2 regions of the Rhodococcus sp. B50 genome follow, and region 2 is predicted to be linked to the other one. Evidence: riboswitches for the same ligand, from Rfam matches in the RefSeq annotation. Region 2 holds a riboswitch; the other holds the start of a gene.
What was found. Region 2 has a riboswitch for glycine ahead of GON09_RS06665 (DMT family transporter). Riboswitches for the same ligand answer to the same signal wherever they lie in the genome.
Positions count from the first base shown of each region.

Region 1: it holds a riboswitch for glycine, as region 2 does, so the genes downstream of both, gcvP (aminomethyl-transferring glycine dehydrogenase) here and GON09_RS06665 (DMT family transporter) in region 2, are expected to answer to the same signal.

Region 1 is NZ_WPAG02000002.1:850,720-859,936, forward strand. It holds gene GON09_RS04310 (DUF881 domain-containing protein) at 1-596, shown strand, start outside; gene GON09_RS04315 (small basic family protein) at 593-952, shown strand; gene GON09_RS04320 (DUF881 domain-containing protein) at 1,008-1,718, shown strand; gene gcvH (glycine cleavage system protein GcvH) at 1,761-2,165, shown strand; gene garA (glycogen accumulation regulator GarA) at 2,321-2,782, shown strand; gene ftsR (transcriptional regulator FtsR) at 2,782-3,519, shown strand; gene GON09_RS04340 (bifunctional nuclease family protein) at 3,671-4,144, shown strand; gene GON09_RS04345 (MerR family transcriptional regulator) at 4,386-5,012, shown strand; glycine riboswitch at 5,103-5,198, shown strand; gene gcvP (aminomethyl-transferring glycine dehydrogenase) at 5,359-8,211, shown strand; gene GON09_RS04355 (metallophosphoesterase) at 8,347-9,217, opposite strand, start outside.
Region 2 is NZ_WPAG02000002.1:1,378,242-1,387,458, forward strand. It holds gene GON09_RS06645 (SatD family protein) at 1-215, shown strand, start outside; gene GON09_RS06650 (hypothetical protein) at 212-727, shown strand; gene GON09_RS06655 (DUF2945 domain-containing protein) at 732-941, opposite strand; gene GON09_RS06660 (DUF2254 domain-containing protein) at 1,018-2,343, opposite strand; glycine riboswitch at 2,455-2,544, shown strand; gene GON09_RS06665 (DMT family transporter) at 2,687-3,694, shown strand; gene GON09_RS06670 (SPFH domain-containing protein) at 3,747-4,988, opposite strand; gene GON09_RS06675 (NfeD family protein) at 4,991-5,431, opposite strand; gene GON09_RS06680 (TetR/AcrR family transcriptional regulator) at 5,649-6,284, shown strand; gene GON09_RS06685 (oxygenase MpaB family protein) at 6,328-7,191, shown strand; gene GON09_RS06690 (MlaE family ABC transporter permease) at 7,348-8,193, shown strand; gene GON09_RS06695 (ABC transporter permease) at 8,193-9,077, shown strand; gene GON09_RS06700 (MlaD family protein) at 9,085-9,217, shown strand, end outside.

The sequences.
Region 1 (9,217 bases), 530 kb from region 2:
CGGGCGATCAGCGGATCGCCGCGCTCACCGCGGGGCGGGACGAACTCGATGCCGCGATCGACGAACGACGTACTGTGCTGTTCGCCGACGGCGGTGACGGCGCGAGCATCCTCGACGAACTCCGGGACGCCGAGACCGCGGCCGCCGCGACATCCGTGCGCGGACCCGGGATGAGCGTCACCCTCACCGAACCCGCCGCGCGCCCGAACCTCTCGGACGCGGCGCGACTCGAGGACCGGCCCACCGCGCTCGTCCTCGACCGCGACCTGCAGTCGGTGGTCAACGCGCTCTGGGCCGCCGGTGCGGAGGCCGTCGAGGTCGGCGGCGTGCGGGTGGGTCCCGGCGTGACCATCCGCCAGGCCGGGGGAGCGATGCTCGTCGACAACCGGCCCGTATTCTCCCCGTACACGGTCTCGGCGGTGGGGTCCCCGTCCCGGCTGCAGACGTCCTTCGTCGTCAGCGACGCCTACCTGCGCATCGCGGGTATACAGCAGCTCTACGGGGTGGGATTCACCGTCACCGAGGAGGACGATCTCGAGCTTCCGGCCGCCACGGTCCGGAAACTCGGCAGCAGCGGAGAAACGGGGTACAGGTGAAGCGGCTCGAACACGGTCACGCGCTCTATGCGGTGCTCGCACTGGCGATCGGGATCGGCGCCGGAATCGTGTTCAGCCCGCAGGTACCCGACGTCGTGCAGCCCTATCTGCCCATCGCGGTGGTCGCCGCGCTCGACACGGTCTTCGGCGGCTTACGCGCCTATCTCGACGACATCTTCGACGCGAAAGTGTTCGTGGTGTCGTTCGTCTTCAACGTCCTCGTCGCGGCGCTGATCGTGTGGCTCGGCGACCAACTCGGGGTGGGCGCCCAGCTCTCGACGGCGGTCATCGTCGTCCTCGGTATCCGCATTTTCGGAAACGCGGCCGCTCTGCGCCGTCGACTGTTCGGAGCTTGAAACCGTGACCGAACCGCAACAGCCCGACCCCGAGACCGGCGATGCGACTGCGCCGGTGCCCACCGCCGATCGCGCCACCCGATCGCATCGCGTCTTCCTCGTCCTCGCCGGGATTCTCGTCGTCCTGCTCGGCGCCGGCATCGCCACGCAGGTGCGCACCACCGACACCGGCGACGCCCTCGATTCGGCGCGCCCCGCAGACCTGCTGGTGCTGCTCGACAACCTCAACCGCCGCGAAGCCGCTCTCCGCCAGGAGATCACCGAACTCGAGCGCACCCTCTCGAGTCTCGAACAGGAAGGCTCGGAAGCCGCACTCGAGGAAGCCCGCACGCGCTTGCACACGCTGTCGGTACAGCTCGGTACCGCACCCGCCACCGGGCCCGGAGTGGTCCTCACCGTCGACGATCCGCGCGAGGGTGTCGGGTCGGAGGTGCTGCTCGACATGATCCAGGAGCTGCGCGCGGCGGGTGCCGACACGATGCAGATCGCCGGAGCGAACGGGGAGACCGTGCGCATCGGCGTCGATTCGTGGGTCACCGGACCCGCGGGCGAGATCACCGTGGACGACCGCGGACTCGACGCTCCGTACACGGTCACCGCGATCGGCGACGGACCGACACTCGCCGCCGCCTTGAACATTCCCGGCGGAGTGGTCGACACCGTCGCCCGTGCGGGCGGATCATTGTCCGTGGAACAGTTTCCGCAGGTGGACGTGTCCGCCTTGCGGGAGATCGAACCGCGCCAATACTCTCAGCCCGGTAACTGAATCCGGCGTTCCGGTCGAACGTCGTCTCCGAAAGGACCAGTCTTGACCGATTTCGCGACACCCGAGGATCTGCGGTACACCCCCGAGCACGAATGGGTGCGCAGGACGGGCGCGACGACCGTGCGGATCGGGATCACCGACTACGCACAGTCCCAACTCGGCGACGTGGTCTTCGTCCAACTGCCCGATGCCGGATCCGAGATCGTCTCCGGCGAGTCCTTCGGAGAGGTCGAGTCCACCAAGAGCGTGTCGGACGTCTTCGCCCCGCTGAGCGCGAAGGTGCTTGCCGTCAACACGGAACTCGACACGAATCCCGAACTGGTGAACAGCAGCCCGTACGAGGAAGGCTGGCTCGTCGACGTGGAGGTCGGCAGCGAGAGCGAACTCGACGAGGCCCTCGCGCAGACGGTCGACGCGGATGGTTACCGCGGGATCACGGAAGGCTGACAGACCGGACAGGTAACGTGACCGCGACTGTCTGCGGCAGTACCCCCGCGCGGGGTACGGTCGGATATGGCGTGTGCCGTGTCGGACCTGTACGGGGCGAACGAATCAGCGACCGTCCGGGATCACCCGGGTGGTCGAACGGATAAGGAGAAACGGTGAGCGAGAACGGCAACGCGGGCTACGAGGAGACTCCTGCAGAGACCACTTCGGTATTTCGCGCCGACTTCCTGAACGAAGTGGAAGGTGCAGGCTCGGCCACCACCGAAGCGCCCGTCTCGGGTGTCGAGGGCCTGCCCGCCGGATCGGCGCTGCTGGTGGTCAAGCGGGGGCCCAATGCAGGATCGCGCTTCCTGCTCGACCAGCCGACCACCTCGGCGGGCCGACATCCCGACAGCGACATCTTCCTCGACGACGTGACCGTCAGCCGTCGGCACGCCGAGTTCCGCCAGGACGAGGGCGAATTCCAGGTCGTCGACGTGGGGAGCCTCAACGGCACCTACGTCAACCGCGAGCCGGTCGATTCCGCCGTCCTCGCGAACGGCGACGAGGTGCAGATCGGCAAGTTCCGGTTGGTGTTCCTGACCGGTCCGCGAGGTAACCAGGGCGCAGGTAGCTGATGACCGCGGCCCGCCAGCCGGCGCCGGCCGGAATGTCGATCGGGTCGGTGCTCGACCGCCTGCGTCCGGAGTTCCCGGACGTGACGATCTCAAAGATCCGGTTCCTCGAAGCCGAGGGACTGATCAGCCCGGAACGCACACCTTCGGGCTACCGACGCTTCTCGATCGCCGACTGCGAGCGTCTGCGGTACGTGCTCACCGCGCAACGCGATCAGTACCTTCCGCTCAAGGTGATCAAGGAGCAGCTCGAGGCGATCGACCGGGGCGCCGCCACGGTGGGATCGGTCGATACCCGGATCACCCGGCCGCGCCCGCTGGCGGTCGCCCGCGGTGAGGTTTCACCCGAGGATCTGCGCAGCGACCGTGAGATCCGGGTGAGCCGCGACGATCTGTGCACTCGCGCCGGCATCGACGCGGCCTTCCTCACCGAACTGGTGGGTGCAGGTCTGGTCAAGCCGGGGGCGGCCGGATTCTTCGATGAGGACGCGGTGCTGCTCGCCCGCACGGCGAAGGCGATGGCGGAGTTCGGCCTCGAGGTTCGGCATCTGCGGGCGTTCAAGCTCGCCGCCGACCGCGAGGCCGCGCTCGTCGCGCAGATCGCCGGTCCGATCGCGAAGGGCCGCGACGCAGGGGCGCGGCAGCGTGCCGAGGAGATGGTGCGCGAACTGGCAGCACTGTCGTTGACCTTGCACACCTGCCTGGTGAAAGCGGCGGTGCAGGGGGCACTCGACCGCTGAGGCGACGAACTCGGCGCCGATTGCGACCAGGGGCCCACCCGTCGGGGTCGTGACCTACGGCACCTGACGGATGCGCTGGAGGACACTAGAATTCCAGGCAGTACCTGTCGGGTGGTCCACCACCGACGAGCAGCAGGACGGAGGCATCGCGATGAGCGAGATGCGGATAGTAGGGATTCGTATCGAACAGCCGCAGAACCAGCCTGTCCTCCTGCTGCGGGAGGTCGACGGCGATCGATACCTGCCGATCTGGATCGGTCAGAACGAAGCGACCGCCATCGCCCTCGAACAGCAGGGGGTCGAACCGGCACGGCCACTGACCCACGACCTGATCAAGAACCTCCTCGAGGCCTTCGGTCACAACCTGCGCGAAGTGCGCATCGTCGACCTGCGCGAAGGGACGTTCTACGCGGATCTGATCTTCGACGGAGGAATGCGCGTGTCCTGCCGGCCTTCCGACGGGGTGGCGGTAGCCTTGCGCATCGGCGCGCCGGTCCACGTCGAGGAGCAGGTGCTCACCGAAGCAGGACTGGTCATGCCGGACGAGCGGGAGGACGAGGTCGAGAAGTTCAAGGAGTTCCTCGACTCCGTCTCGCCCGACGACTTCAAGGCGACGGACGGCTGAGTGCCGTCCGTCCGTACGGCGACGAGCGTTGGCGCGCGCGTCGGCCGTAGCGGTAGTAATGTCGAACGTTGCCTTCCGGTCGGCGTGTTGCAGCCCAGCGCCCAACACCGGAGCGTACGCTGAGTTGATCCGCCAGGGATGACTCGGTGAGCCTGGGAGCGCTCGATGATCGGATGTGGTCGGGGGGATCCGCCAATCGGTCGTTGCGAGGCAGAACTGGGCGCGCGAGAGGGAGTCAGTAGTGCGAGATCGGACGAAGGGACAGCCACTCGGCGTCGATTCCGGCGATCGCTCGAATCCGGCGCCACGGACGAACGAGACCGACGAGATCCAGCCGGGCCTGTTTCCGGACAACTCGGTGCCCGATGAACTCGTCGGCTACCGTGTGCCCATCGCCTGCCAGATCGCGGGAATCAGTTACCGCCAGCTCGACTACTGGGCCCGCACGAATCTGGTGGTCCCGTCCATCCGTGGGGCCGCCGGCTCCGGTAGCCAACGGCTGTACTCGTTCAAGGACATCCTCGTCCTCAAGATCGTCAAACGCCTGCTCGACACCGGCGTCTCGCTGCAGAACATCCGGGTGGCTGTCGATCACCTCCGCAGCCGCGGAGTGGGCGATCTCGCGAAGATCACCCTCTTCTCGGACGGCACCACCGTCTACGAATGCACGTCGCCGGAAGAGGTCGTCGATCTGCTGCAGGGCGGGCAGGGCGTCTTCGGGATCGCAGTGAGCGGCGCGATGCGCGAGCTCACCGGCAGCATCGCCGACTTCCCCGCCGAACGCGCCGACGGCGGCGGCGTCGAGGAACGCCCCGAGGACGAACTGGCGTCGCGTCGGCGCGAGCGCATCAACCGCCGCATCGGCTGACCGCACCGCCGATCCGCCTCCCGCCACCGGGGCCTATCCACACCTGCGGTATTTCGACCCCCGCGGCGTGATCTAGAATCGAAGTCGCGTCGCCATCACGCGGGAGAGACCCGGACACCGAGCCGGGCGCCGAAGGAGCAGCACCTCCCCGTCAATCTCTCAGGCAACCGGGACCGCGTGAGCTCCGACGTCTCTGGAAAGCGGCGGGAGCACCCGCCCGCCCACGGGGAAAGGCTCTGGCCGGCCGAATCTCTCAGGCGCTCGCACCGCGAGCTCACGACAGAGGGGGAGGAACCACTTCGCGCGACCGCGCACGTGGACCTCGCCGACCAGCCCGGGAGCTGCGATGACAGATGCCGTCACCTCGAACTTCGCCGATCGCCACATCGGCCCCGACACCGCCGGCCTGAACCGGATCCTCGACGTCGTCGGAGTCGACTCCCTCGACGCCCTCGCTTCCGCGGCGGTGCCGGCCGCCATCCTCGACGATCGCGCCGACAACGTGCCGACCGGACTCGACGTGCTCGACGCGCCCCGCTCCGAGCACGAGGTGCTCGCCGAACTGAAGGCGCTCGCGTCGCAGAACACCGTGGCGACGTCGATGATCGGTCACGGCTACTACGACACGCTCACGCCGCCCGTGTTGTTGCGCAACATCATCGAGAACCCGGCCTGGTACACCGCCTACACCCCCTATCAGCCGGAGATCAGCCAGGGACGCCTCGAGGCGCTGCTGAACTTCCAGACCATGGTCGCCGACCTGACCGGCATGGAGATCGCCAACTCGTCCATGCTCGACGAGGCCACCGCGGCCGCCGAGGCGATGACCCTGCTACGCCGCGCCAACCGCAGGTCCAAGAGCCCGCGTCTCGTCGTCGACCTCGACCTGTTCGAGCAGACCGCGGCAGTGCTGGCGACCCGCGCCGAACCGCTCGGCATCGAGATCGTCACCGTCGACCTCGCCGTCGACGGACTGCCCGACGGCGAGTTCTTCGGTGTGATCCTCCAGGTTCCCGGCGCTTCGGGACGCATCGTCGACGCCGCGCCGATCATCGCAGCCGCCCACGACCGCGGCGCGCTCGTCGCCGTCGGAGCCGACCTGCTGGCCATGACCCTCATCACCCCGCCCGGCGAACAGGGCGCCGACGCGTGCTTCGGTACCACCCAGCGGTTCGGTGTGCCCATGGGCTTCGGTGGCCCGCACGCCGGTTACCTCGCCGTCGGTAGCGCCCACACCCGCACTCTGCCGGGTCGGCTCGTCGGTGTCTCGGTGGACGCGGACGGCAACCCGGCCTACCGCCTCGCGTTGCAGACCCGCGAGCAGCACATCCGCCGCGAGAAGGCGACCAGCAACATCTGCACCGCCCAGGTGCTCCTCGCCGTGCTCGCGGCGATGTACGCCTCGTACCACGGCGCGGAGGGCCTCGCGGCCATCGCACGTCGCGTCGCCGGGCATGCGCGGCGCCTCGCGGATGGTCTGAAGGGCGGTGGCGTGGAGGTCGTGCACGACGAGTTCTTCGACACCGTCCTCGTGCGCGTTCCGGGACGCGCCGACGCCGTGCTCGCCGCCGCACGCGAGGCGGGCATCAACCTGTACCGCGTCGACGACGATCACGTGTCGATCTCCTGCGACGAGGCCACCACCGCCGCGCACGTCGACGCCGTCCTGCGTGCCTTCGGCACGACCGGTGGAGACGCCCCCGAGGCAACGGCGCTGCCGGAGGCTCTGGCCCGCACGAGCGAGTTCCTGCAGCACGAGGCGTTCACCCGCTACCGCACCGAGACCGCGATGATGCGTTACCTGCGGCGCCTGTCCGACAAGGACCTCGCGCTGGACCGCACGATGATCCCGCTCGGCTCGTGCACGATGAAGCTCAACGCCGCCGCAGAGATGGAAGCCATAACCTGGCCCGAGTTCGCGGGTCTGCACCCCTTCGCTCCGGCGGATCAGACGGCAGGGATCCGCCGCCTCATCGCCGATCTCGAAGGCTGGCTCGCCGCGGTCACGGGCTACGACGCCGTGAGCCTGCAACCCAACGCCGGCAGCCAGGGTGAATACGCGGGTCTGCTCGCGATCCGCCACTACCACCTCGACCGCGGCGACACCGATCGGGACATCTGCCTCATCCCGTCGAGCGCACACGGCACCAACGCCGCGTCCGCCGTGATGGCAGGGATGCGCGTCGAGGTCGTCGCGTGCCGCCCCAATGGCGACGTCGATCTCGACGATCTGCGCGCCAAGATCGCCGACCACGGTGCGCGACTTGCCGCGATCATGATCACCTATCCGTCCACGCACGGTGTCTACGAGCACGACATCGCCGACATCTGCGGTGCCGTGCACGATGCCGGCGGCCAGGTGTACATCGACGGCGCCAACCTCAACGCGCTCGTGGGTCTGGCACGACCGGGCAAGTTCGGCGGCGATGTCAGCCACCTGAACCTGCACAAGACCTTCTGCATTCCGCACGGCGGCGGCGGACCGGGCGTGGGGCCGATCGGGGTCCGGTCGCATCTGGCCCCGTACCTGCCGGGTCATCCCGCGGAGCCGGGTCTCGGGGGAGTCGGGCCGGTCTCGGCGGCACCCTTCGGATCGGCGTCGATCCTGCCGATCACCTGGGCGTACATCAAGATGATGGGTGCCGAGGGGCTGCGCCGCGCGTCGTTGACGGCGATCGCGTCGGCCAATTACGTCGCCCGGCGTCTCGACGAGTACTTCCCGGTGCTGTACACGGGGGAGAACGGCATGGTCGCCCACGAGTGCATCCTGGATCTGCGTCCGCTGACGAAGGCGACCGGGGTGACCGTCGACGACGTCGCGAAGCGCCTGGCCGATTACGGCTTCCACGCCCCGACGATGAGCTTCCCGGTGGCGGGCACCCTCATGGTCGAGCCCACCGAGAGCGAGGACGTTGCCGAACTCGACGCGTTCATCGACGCGATGATCTCGATCCGCGGTGAGATCGACAGGGTCGGGGCAGGGGAGTGGCCGGTGGAGGACAACCCGCTGCGCGGGGCTCCGCACACCGCGGAATGCCTGGTGGACGAGTGGAGTCACCCGTACTCGCGGGAGATCGCGGTGTTCCCGATGGGGAAGAGCCGGGCCAAGGTGTGGCCGGCCGTGCGACGCATCGACGGTGCGCACGGCGACCGGAACCTGGTGTGCTCGTGCCCGCCCTTGGAGGCGTACAGCGGCTGAGGCTGCGGGTGGCCGACGGATGTTTCCGTCGGCCACCCTGATCTTCGAGTAAACTCCGACTTATACGGAAACCAATAAAATCCAGAAACTGTCCCCGTTGACAACGCAACTCACCGATCCCCGAAAAGGAGGCGATCAGTTCCCGGTCGTCAGCTCGAGGACGGAGATCTCCGGTGGGGTACCGACCCGCACGGGCGGTCCCCAGGCGCCGGTGCCCTGGGATGTGTAGATCTGTGTGTCGCCGAAGCGGTCGAGCCCGGTGACGGTGGGGTTGGCGAGGGAGACGAACGGCCGCAGCGGCCACATCTGGCCGCCGTGGGTGTGGCCGGACAGCTGGAGATCGACGCCGAGCTCCCGGGCTTCGTCGAGGTGCCGGGGCTGGTGCGCGGCGAGGATCACGGGGGTACCGTCCGCGATGCCGTCGAGGGCGGCGGGCATGTCGGGATGGTGGGGTTCGGTGGCGGTGTAGTCGTGGACGCCGGCGAGCGCGACGACGTCGCCGTCGCGTTCGAGGAGGACGTGTTCGTTGCGCAGGGCGCGCACACCGAGGGTCTCCCAGCGGTCGAGCCATGACTCCGCGTCGTCGGAGTAGTACTCATGGTTGCCGCTGACTCCGTACACCCCGAGTGGGGCCTGCAGCCGCCGGAGCGGTTCGAGGTCGGAGCCGACGAGTTCGACGGTACCGTCGGCGAGGTCGCCACCGAGCACGATCAGGTCGGGTTGCTGCTCGGCGACGAGGTCGACGACGCGCTGCACGAACTCGGCGCCCCTGGCCGGACCGACGTGCAGGTCGGTGACGAGGGCGACGCGGACACCGTCGAAGCCGTCGGGCAGGTCCTGCAGGGCGACCGGCACGGTGACGATCTGCGGGCGGTCGGCCTCGACCGTGCCGTATCCGACGGCGGCGAGGGCGGCCACGACGAGCGCGGCGGTGGCGATGCGCAGGCCGCGTCGCGCGGGCGCGGCGTCGGATGTGCCGTCGTCGGGTGTCGGCCCGGATCGGCCA
Region 2 (9,217 bases):
CGCTCACCCTGCTCGCCACCGTCGTGCTGCGCCGGACCGAACAGGGACATCAGGCGGTCGACCTCGCCCGCGAGGGCCTTTCGCAGGCGCGGATAGCCGAGCGCCTCGGCATCAGCAAGCAAGCGGTATCCCAGCGCCTCGCCACCGCCGGATGGCAGGCCGAACTGGCCGGACGCGAACTCGTGCGGCGACTCCTGGAAAGGGCCGACCGTTGACCGTCCTCTCACTGGTGTGCCTGGCCGTCGCCGTCCTCGCGCCTGCGCTCGCCCTGCGTCCGAGCCTGCCGGTGTGGCCGTCCGCGTCGCTGAGCATCGCGGGTCTTGCCGGTGCCGCCCTCGCCGCCACCGCCACCACACCCGTTCAGGGCGTTGCGCTCGCGGCCACGCTCGTTCTCACAGCGACGGCCGCGATCACCGGAGGCGGGCCCGCGGTCCTCGTCGCATTCCGGATCGCCCGTCGGCAGCCCGACGCCGGGCCCGCTCCCACCCCTGCCCCGGGCCCGCTCCGCGGTGGTCGCGTCATCGGAGTTCTCGAACGCGGAGCCGTCACTGCCTCGATCCTCGCCGGCTGGCCCGAGGGGATCGCCGTCATCATGGCCGTCAAAGGCCTCGCCCGCTATCCCGAACTGCGCGAGCCGAACGCCTCGGAACAGTTCATCATCGGCACGTCCACCTCGGTGCTGTGGGCGGTCGCGGTATGCGGCGTCGGCCAGGCCCTGATCACCTGACCCATCAGATCTTCTTCAGCGCACTCCCCTTGTGCATCGCGACGTGATCCGTCTTGTCGCTCCGGATCTCGTACTGCGGCTCGTCCTCGCTGCAACGTCGCCTGCGTCCCTTGAACTCCACGTCCTCTGTGTGCTTGTCGATGATCACACCTTCGACGTATCCGGCTTCCGAGTTCCATCTGACGTGGTCACCGACGGAGAAATGGGTTGCCATGTCTTCGTCCTTCCGATCGGCCGGCTCCTGTGCCGTACGGATAGCCGTCGCCCGCCGGTCCTACACCGTGGGCCGGTCAGGCGGGTCGATGTTCGGCGGGATCCGCCGATCCCTCCGCGACGGCCCGAAAACGTTCCAGGTCGTCCGGATGGAACTCCGGACGGGCGACGACCGCATCGATGAGCAGACGCAGCTGGTGTCGCAGCGCCGGCACGTACTCCGTGCGCCCCCGTTCCGAGACGTGGTCCATGAGCATGCGCAGCACCCGGGCGATCGCCGTGGCCACATGCAACTGCGCCGAACCTGCCTGTCGGATCTGTTCGAAGGCATGCTCGATGTACTCCTCCGGAGACAGGACCCACGGACGCAACAGGATCCGGCCCTCCGCACCCGTGATCGCCGGTGCCGGACTGTCGGTGACCAGCAATGTGCGCAGGAGACTTCCGAGCCGCAGCACCACTTCGGTCGCAGTCGTCGGATCGTTGATCGCCTGACTCAACGCGCGCAGCGCGATGTCGACGAGTTGCCGCAGCGCGAAATCCACGTCCTGCTGCATGGTGCGCATATTCGAGATCTCCACGGCCGCTTCGAGCCGCCGTAGGATCGCAGCCCGCTCCGGTTTCGGATGGATCCGCAGAAGGGGTTCCCCCCGGTGGATGTACGCGCCGGGACGCGTCTCCATCCGCACCACGGCCCCCGGCGGCGCCACGGCGAGGACGAGTTCGGCCGGCGCCTGGGTCACCCAACCGTCGCGTGGAGCGTACACCGTCGTCCCCTCGGCGAAATCCGGCTCCGGCACCCGGTCGGCGTGGATCTCGCCGTGCGCAGTCCGACTCGTGCTCGAGATGACGTTCTCGGCCTCCGACGCGATGCTGCGCACGACCTCGCCGACCTGAAGACCGTGGGCCAGCCGGTTCAGATAGGCGATGATGAGCACCACGGTGGACACCGCGAGGATCACCGCGAGGGTGGTCGACAATGTGGGGGCAGGGGCAGCCTCGTCCGCGCCGATATGACGTAGCGTCAGTACGCAATAGACGAAGGTCGCCACCAGCATCCCGATGACCGTCTGGCTCCCCCGGTCCCGAATGAAGGACCGCATCACCCGCGGTGAGAATTGACTGCTGGCCAACTGCAGGCTCACGACGGTCAACGAGAAGACGACACCGGCGGTGGTGATGGTGGCACCCGCCACGGTGCTCAGCAGCCAGATCGCCGCGTTGCTGTTCATCTTCATGCCCCACGAGAAGGGACCGACGCTCCGATCGATGTAGCCGCTCACCTCCGCGAGCACAGCTCCCGCGACGACGATCAGGGCGGGCAGGGCGAACAGGCTCTCCCGAAACCGGTATACGCCCGCCGCGATCCGTAGTTGCATCCATGATCTCGGCAGAGCGCTCATGGCGACCAAGCTAGCCATCGGGTACCGGTACTGCACGTACTCACGTGGAATGCCCCTAAGGCTCGGCCGTTGCCGATCCATGAGATACTCGACGGACAACTGAACAGCCACCGAACCGCGGCGGGAGAGTCCCGCATGTGCGGGCGCCGAAGGAGCAACCTCCCCGGGAATCTCTCAGGCACCCCAGACCGCCACGGCGAGGCTCCTCTGGAAAGCAACTCTTCCGGGTTCACCGAAGGTGTAAGCGGCTCCGTCCGCGAAAGCTCTCAGGTCCGATGACAGAGCGGGGAACGACAACACCCGCTGGTGCTCGTTTCGTGCACCCTGGACCCGAGGTAGACGTGTGACCGTTTCCCTGGGCGCGCCTTCGCGCGCCGATGATGCGCTGTCCGATCAGCGCGCCGATGTCGCGCCGACCGAGTCGCGTGGCCTTGTTCTCCCTCCCTCCCCCGCCCCGAAGTCGCCGCCGCGTGCGAACCGGCGACTTGGGATCGCCGCGATCGTGCTGTCCGCGACCGCGATGGGCGCCGCAGGACTGTTCGGCCGGAAGGCCACACCCGACGGCGCAGTTCTCGGTGAGGCGCTCACCCTCGGACGGATGGCGGTCGGCGCGATCGGCATGCTCGTCCTGATCGCGCTGTCCCGCCGCCTCGGGCAGTTGCGCCGGACCCGCCTGTCCTGGTCGGTCGTCGGTGGAGGTGTCTTTCTCGGACTGTCCCTCGCGACCTATCTGTCCGCCACGGTGCTGACCGACCTGTCCCGGGCCGTGGCCCTCCACTATCTCGGTCCCGTGGTCGCGACGATCCTCGCGCGGGTGTTCCTGAAGGAGCGGATCGGTCGCCTCGACGCGTTGTCGATCGGGACCGCGTTCGCCGGGATGCTCCTTGCTGCGGGTCTGGTGGGCAGTGATCGTTCCGGGGGTGAGCACGAGACGCTGGGCACGGTACTGGGCGTCGCCTCGGGTCTCTTCTACGGTGCGGCTCTGCTGTGCTACCGATATCGCACCGACATGCCGTCCGACGTCCGGTGCCTGTGGAACTTCGTCTTCGGTGCCGTCGCGACGGGTGCGATGGTCGTGGTGACCCGACCCGACATGTCGGGGATGACCGTGACGCATTGGTTGTGGGCCGGCGGGTTCTTCGTCGTCTGCGGTCTGTTCGCCCTCGGTCTGCTCGTGGTCGCGGGGAAGCATCTTCGCGCCGCGGAGCTGTCCGGACTGTCCTACCTCGAAGTCGTGGTCGCACTGATGATCGGCATGGCGGTGTTCGGAGAGTCCGTGACGGTGCTCGCCGCGGCAGGCGCCGGGCTGATCATGATGGCCATGGCGCTACCGATGCTCGGACGCCGATGACGAGTTGGGAGGGTGCGCCACTCGGCGCGCCCTCCCACTCGGATCCGTTGCGCTACTGCTGTTGTCGCGGCGGTTCGGCCGTCTCTTCGGCCGCATCGTCCGCAATCCAACGTTGTGCCGGTGGCGGGGTGGGCAAAGCCGACCGGCCGCCGCCGGCGCCCTGCGCATCCTCTGTTGCGAGACCCGTCCGGACCGCGGGATCGACCGGCTTGCGCGCGACCGCCTCGGCTTCGGCGACGGCCTGGGCCACCTCGGGGTCGCGCTTGGTCGCGAACCAGTCCTCGACCTCGGCACTGTCGTCCTCGGGTCGCTGCAACGCCTCTTCGACGGGACTCGGCTCGAACCGGAAGACGCCGTCCTCACCGGGTGCGCCGAGGGTTCGCGCGAAACCTTCGAGCGCCTTACCGAAGTCGCTGGGCACCACCCACATCTTGTTGGCGTCGCCCTGCGCCATCTGCGGCAGCGTCTGCAGGTACTGGTAGGCGAGCAGTTCCGGAGTGGGCTTGCCGGCCTTGATCGCTGCGAACACCTTCTCGATGGACTTCGCCTCGCCCTGGGCCTCGAGGTACCGCGCCGCGCGATCACCCTGGGCGCGCAGGATCCGCGACTGCCGGTCGGCCTCGGCTTCGAGGATCGCGGCCTGCTTGGCGCCTTCGGCGGAGAGGATGCGCGACTGCTTGTCGCCCTCGGCGGTCTTGATCGCCGATTCGCGGTTGCCCTCGGCCGTGAGGATCATGGCGCGCTTCTCACGATCGGCCTTCATCTGCTTCTCCATCGATTCCTGGATCGACGGCGGCGGATCGATGCTCTTGAGTTCGACTCGGGCCACGCGCAGTCCCCACCGCCCGGTGGCCTCGTCGAGCACACCCCGGAGCTGACCGTTGATCGAATCGCGGGAGGTGAGGGTCTCTTCGAGGGTCATTCCTCCCACGACGTTGCGCAGGGTGGTGACGGTGAGCTGCTCGACGGCGGCGATGTAGTTGCTGATCTCGTAGACGGCGGCCTGCGGGTTCGTGACCTGGAAGTACACGACTGTATCGATGCTCAGCGTGAGGTTGTCCTGGGTGATGACCGGCTGCGGCGGGAACGAGACGACACGTTCGCGCAGATCGACCTTCGCCCGGATGCGATCGACGAACGGCACCAGGAAGGTGAGCTGCCCCGACGCGGTCCGGTAGTACCGGCCGAGACGTTCGATGACCGCGGCCTCCGCTTGCGGTACCAGCGATACCGATTTCGCCACGACTACGACGACCAGTGCCACCACCACGGCGAGCACGATCAATGCTTCCATCCTCAGACACCCCTCCACACGACGGCTGTAGCGCCGTCTATCTGCATCACTGTCACTGTCGTGCCCGGCTCGTACACCTCGGTGGCATCCAGCGGTCTGGCGGTCCACACGTCACCGTCGATCTTCACGCGCCCGGAATGCTCCCCCACCTGCTCCAGGACGAGGGCGTGCTTTCCGGGGAGAGCGTCGATACCGGTCGGCAGAGCAGGCGGCAGGGAGTACCTCCGCCTCAGCATCGGCCGGACACCGAGCAGCAGGACCAGCGAGGTCACGGCGAAGATCACCGCGTCGATCCAGACCGGAAAATCGGTCGCCGCGGAGACACCACCGGTGACGAGCGCTGCGCCGCCGAGCATCAGCAGCGCGAAATCGCCCGTGAGCGCTTCGCCGGCCGCCAACGCCACTCCGGCGATCAACCAAATCAATGCGGCCACGGTCACCATCGAACCACAAATCGGACATCCTGGCAGATGCCCTGGTGGAGGAAGCGATCTCGATTCGTCGGCCTTGAGGCTTGCTCCGGAGGGCAGATCCGAAGGTTCGAACTTCTGTATTTCCATTTATTCCGTCCCGACCGGACTCCCAGCCATCCTTCATAAGTGAAGTTAGCCGAAACACATCCTTTTGCCGATGTGAGATCGGTGATACCGTCCCCGAACTATGGGTATCACCCCCGTGCGTTCGCTCCTCGTGGGAGCGTTGATCGGCCAGAGCGCCGACGCCGATCCGACCGACACCGCAATCCTTGCGGCCACCATCCGCTGCCTGAGCCATCACGGACTCGAGCGGACGACGGTGGCCGACGTCGCGGCGGAGGCCGGCGTCGGTCGTGCCACGGTCTTCCGGCGGTTCGACACCAAGGAAGAACTGCTCGGTCGCGCGTTCGCGTGGGAGCTCGATCAGCTCGTCACGCGGTTCCACGCGGCCATCGACGACATCGAGGACCCGTACGAGCGCGCAGTCGAATGGATCGTCGAAGCGGTCCGTACCGTTCGCAACCACCCGGTCGCACGACGATTCGTCGACGACGGAGCCGCTCTCCCGCTCCTGCACGATCCGCAGATCACCGCCGCGCTGCTCACGTCGGTCCGCCACGAACTCGACCTCACCGCACAACGGGCGGGGATCACGTTCGATACGGCCACCGCCGCGGAGATCGTCTCGCGATTCTTCGCGAGTGTTTGGCTCGCACCCGATCTGGGCAGCGCCACCGCGACCGACGACGGGGTACGACGGGTGGCCCGGACCATGCTGTCCTTCCTCGTCGTGCCCTCGACACCCTCCACCGACAGCTGATCTCCGCATCCGTTCCCAGCCATCGAACCCGAGGAGTCCGGCAATGGAAGTCACTCCCGCACAGCGCGTTCGCACAGACATCGAGGACGACGTACCCGTCGCCGACCGTACCTTCGTCCGGCTGCTGGCAGACCGCCGCATCTGGCCCATGTTCCTGTTCCGGGCACTGTCGCTCCAGGGCACCCACCCCACCGTCATGGTTGCGCTCGAACAGCATTCGAAGTCGTTCACCGAGCCGTCGGTACGCGCGGAGAACACCCTCGCGTACACCTACCGCATCTACTTCGGCGAGAACGTCGCCGACTCTGCCCGGGAACTGCGGGAGATGCACCGCCCCATCACCGGACTCGACTACGAGGGCCGCAGATACCACGCGTGGAACCGCGACGTGTGGACGTGGGTCCACCTCACCACCATCGAATCGCTCATCTACGCGATCGAGGTCTGCTTCGGTCCGCAACCCGCACCGGAAGTGGAGGCCTTCTACCAGGAGAGTTGCCGGCTCGGCAGGTTGTTCGGTGTCCGGGAACACGACATGCCCGACGACGTGGCGGGTCTTCGCAGCTACGTCGACCGGGGTGTCGCAGACACGCTCGCGATGTCGCCCGGAACCCGGCGGATGCAGCAACTCGTCGACGAGCAGGACGTCATCGCGACCCTCGAGCCGAGACTCGCCGCACTCCCCCGGCCACTTCCCGTCGTGCTGGAGAAGTTGACGGGCCGGCCGGTGAAGACGCTGATGTTCGGGGCATTTCCCGAGTCCGTCCGGCGGATCTGGGGAGTGCCGTGGAGCGCGGCACGCGAACGTGAGTTCCGAGCGATCCCCGCATTCATGCGCGTCGGCACGCGACTGGTTCCCGAGCGTATGCGCATGATCCCGGAAGCCCGCGCGGCGCTGGGGGTCTGACCCACCGGCCGTCACGCCCGTACCCGCGTCCACTCGCGCGGACGCGAGCCGGCGCCGCAGCCGCCGTCCTGCAGGACCCGGATCCCGGTATCCGGTTGCCTCCGGCGGGATTCGTTCAGTACCGATCATTTCAGTGTCAGTTCATCAGGGGGCTCGATGAAGACCTCGCGACCCGCGGACGCAGATGTCCGGGGCGAGCGGCCGTTCGGGGGTGCCGTCGTCACACGCACCGCCGACTCCACACGCACATTCGGACGTACGCTCCGATTGGCCTTCCGCTCCACCGCATATCTGATCGTCGACATCGCACGCGGACGTTTCCCGATGCGGGAGGCGATCGTTCAGGGATGGTTCTTCATCTCCGTTTCGGCCGTGCCCGCCGTCCTGGTCGCACTCCCGCTCGGGGTGGTCATCGCCGTGCAGGTCGGCAGCATGACGGACAACGTGGGTGCCAACTCCATGGCCGGCGCGGTCGGCGGCATGGGGGTCATGCAGCAGATCGCGCCCCTGGCCGCGGCCCTGCTCATCGGTGGAGCCGGCGGATCGGCGATCTCCGCCGACCTCGCCTCGCGCACCATCCGGGAGGAGATCGACGCGTTACGCACCCTGGGCATCGACCCACAGCGCAGACTGGTCTCCCCCCGCATCCTGGCGATGGTCGTCGTCGCGCCCATGCTGTCGGTGCTGATCATCCTGATGAGCATCCTCGCCAGCTTCGCGGTGGCCTCGCTCGGCCAGGGGGTCGCCCCCGGCTCGTACTGGTTGTCGTTCGGCAGCTTCGCCTCCACCACCGACCTGATCGTGTGCCTGTTCAAGGCGGCGGTCTTCGGTTACGTGGTGGCGATCATCTCCAGCCAGCGCGGCCTCGAAGCCAAGGGTGGCCCGAAGGGCGTGGCCGACAGCGTCAATGCGGCCGTGGTGCTCAGCATCATCGCCTGCATGGTCGTCAACCTCTTCATCACCCAGGTCGTCCTGATGTTCGTCCCCATGAGGTTCCTCTGATGAGCACCGCGCGCAACGGATCCGTTGCAACGCCCTCCCCCTATCGCCCCCGTGGTCTGCGGTGGACCCGCCACGCGAGCCGGGCATGGAACCCCCTCGAATCCCTCGGGCTCTATCTGCACTTCGTCGTCGTCTCCTTCCGCGGCATCGGACATGCCCTGCGCCGCAACCGGCGACAGACCGTCGCCATCTTCACCGACCTGACGTGGGGCAACGGCCGCGCGGTCATCGTCGGCGGTGGCGTCGCCCCGGTGCTGGCCATCCTCGGCATCGTCGCCGGGGCGATGGTCGGCCTCGTCGGATTCTCGGCCCTGGACATGCTCGGGATGGGACCGCTGACCGGGGCCATGTCGGCCCTGGCGAATCCGCGCGAGCTTGCTCCGCTGATCGCGGCGATCGGGTTCGCCGCGCAGGCCGGCTGCCGCATCACCGCCGAGGTCGGCGCCATGCGGATCTCGGAGGAGATCGATGCACTCGAGGCGCAGGCCATCGACTCGATTCCGTACGTCGTGTCCACCCGTCTCATCGCGGCGGTCGGCGCCGTCGTCCCCTCCTACCTGATAGCCCTCGCGCTCGGATTCGCTGCCACCGGCGCGACGGTCACCGTGGTGCAGGGCCAGGGTTCGGGCGCCTACGACCACTACTTCCACATGTTCACCGAGCCGATCGACCTGGTCTATTCGCTGATCAAAGTCGTGGTGTTCGTCCTGGTCGTGACGCTCGTGCACGCCTACCAGGGTTATCACGCGAGCGGTGGGCCCGAGGGAGTCGGGATCGCCTCGGGACGGGCCATCCGGGCGAGCCTCGTGCTGATCGTGACCACCGACATGGTGCTCACGCTCGTCATGTGGGGCCTCGACGCGACGATCAGCTTCTCGGGGTGAGGAACACATGAGCACAGCACAGTATTCGGGCTTCGGGCCGAGTCGTCGCGGACTACGCATCCGCGGGCTCGCGGTCGTCGTCGCCGCCGCACTCGTCGTCACCGCCGCGTGGTGGGCATCGCAACCGGACCGTTCCGGCG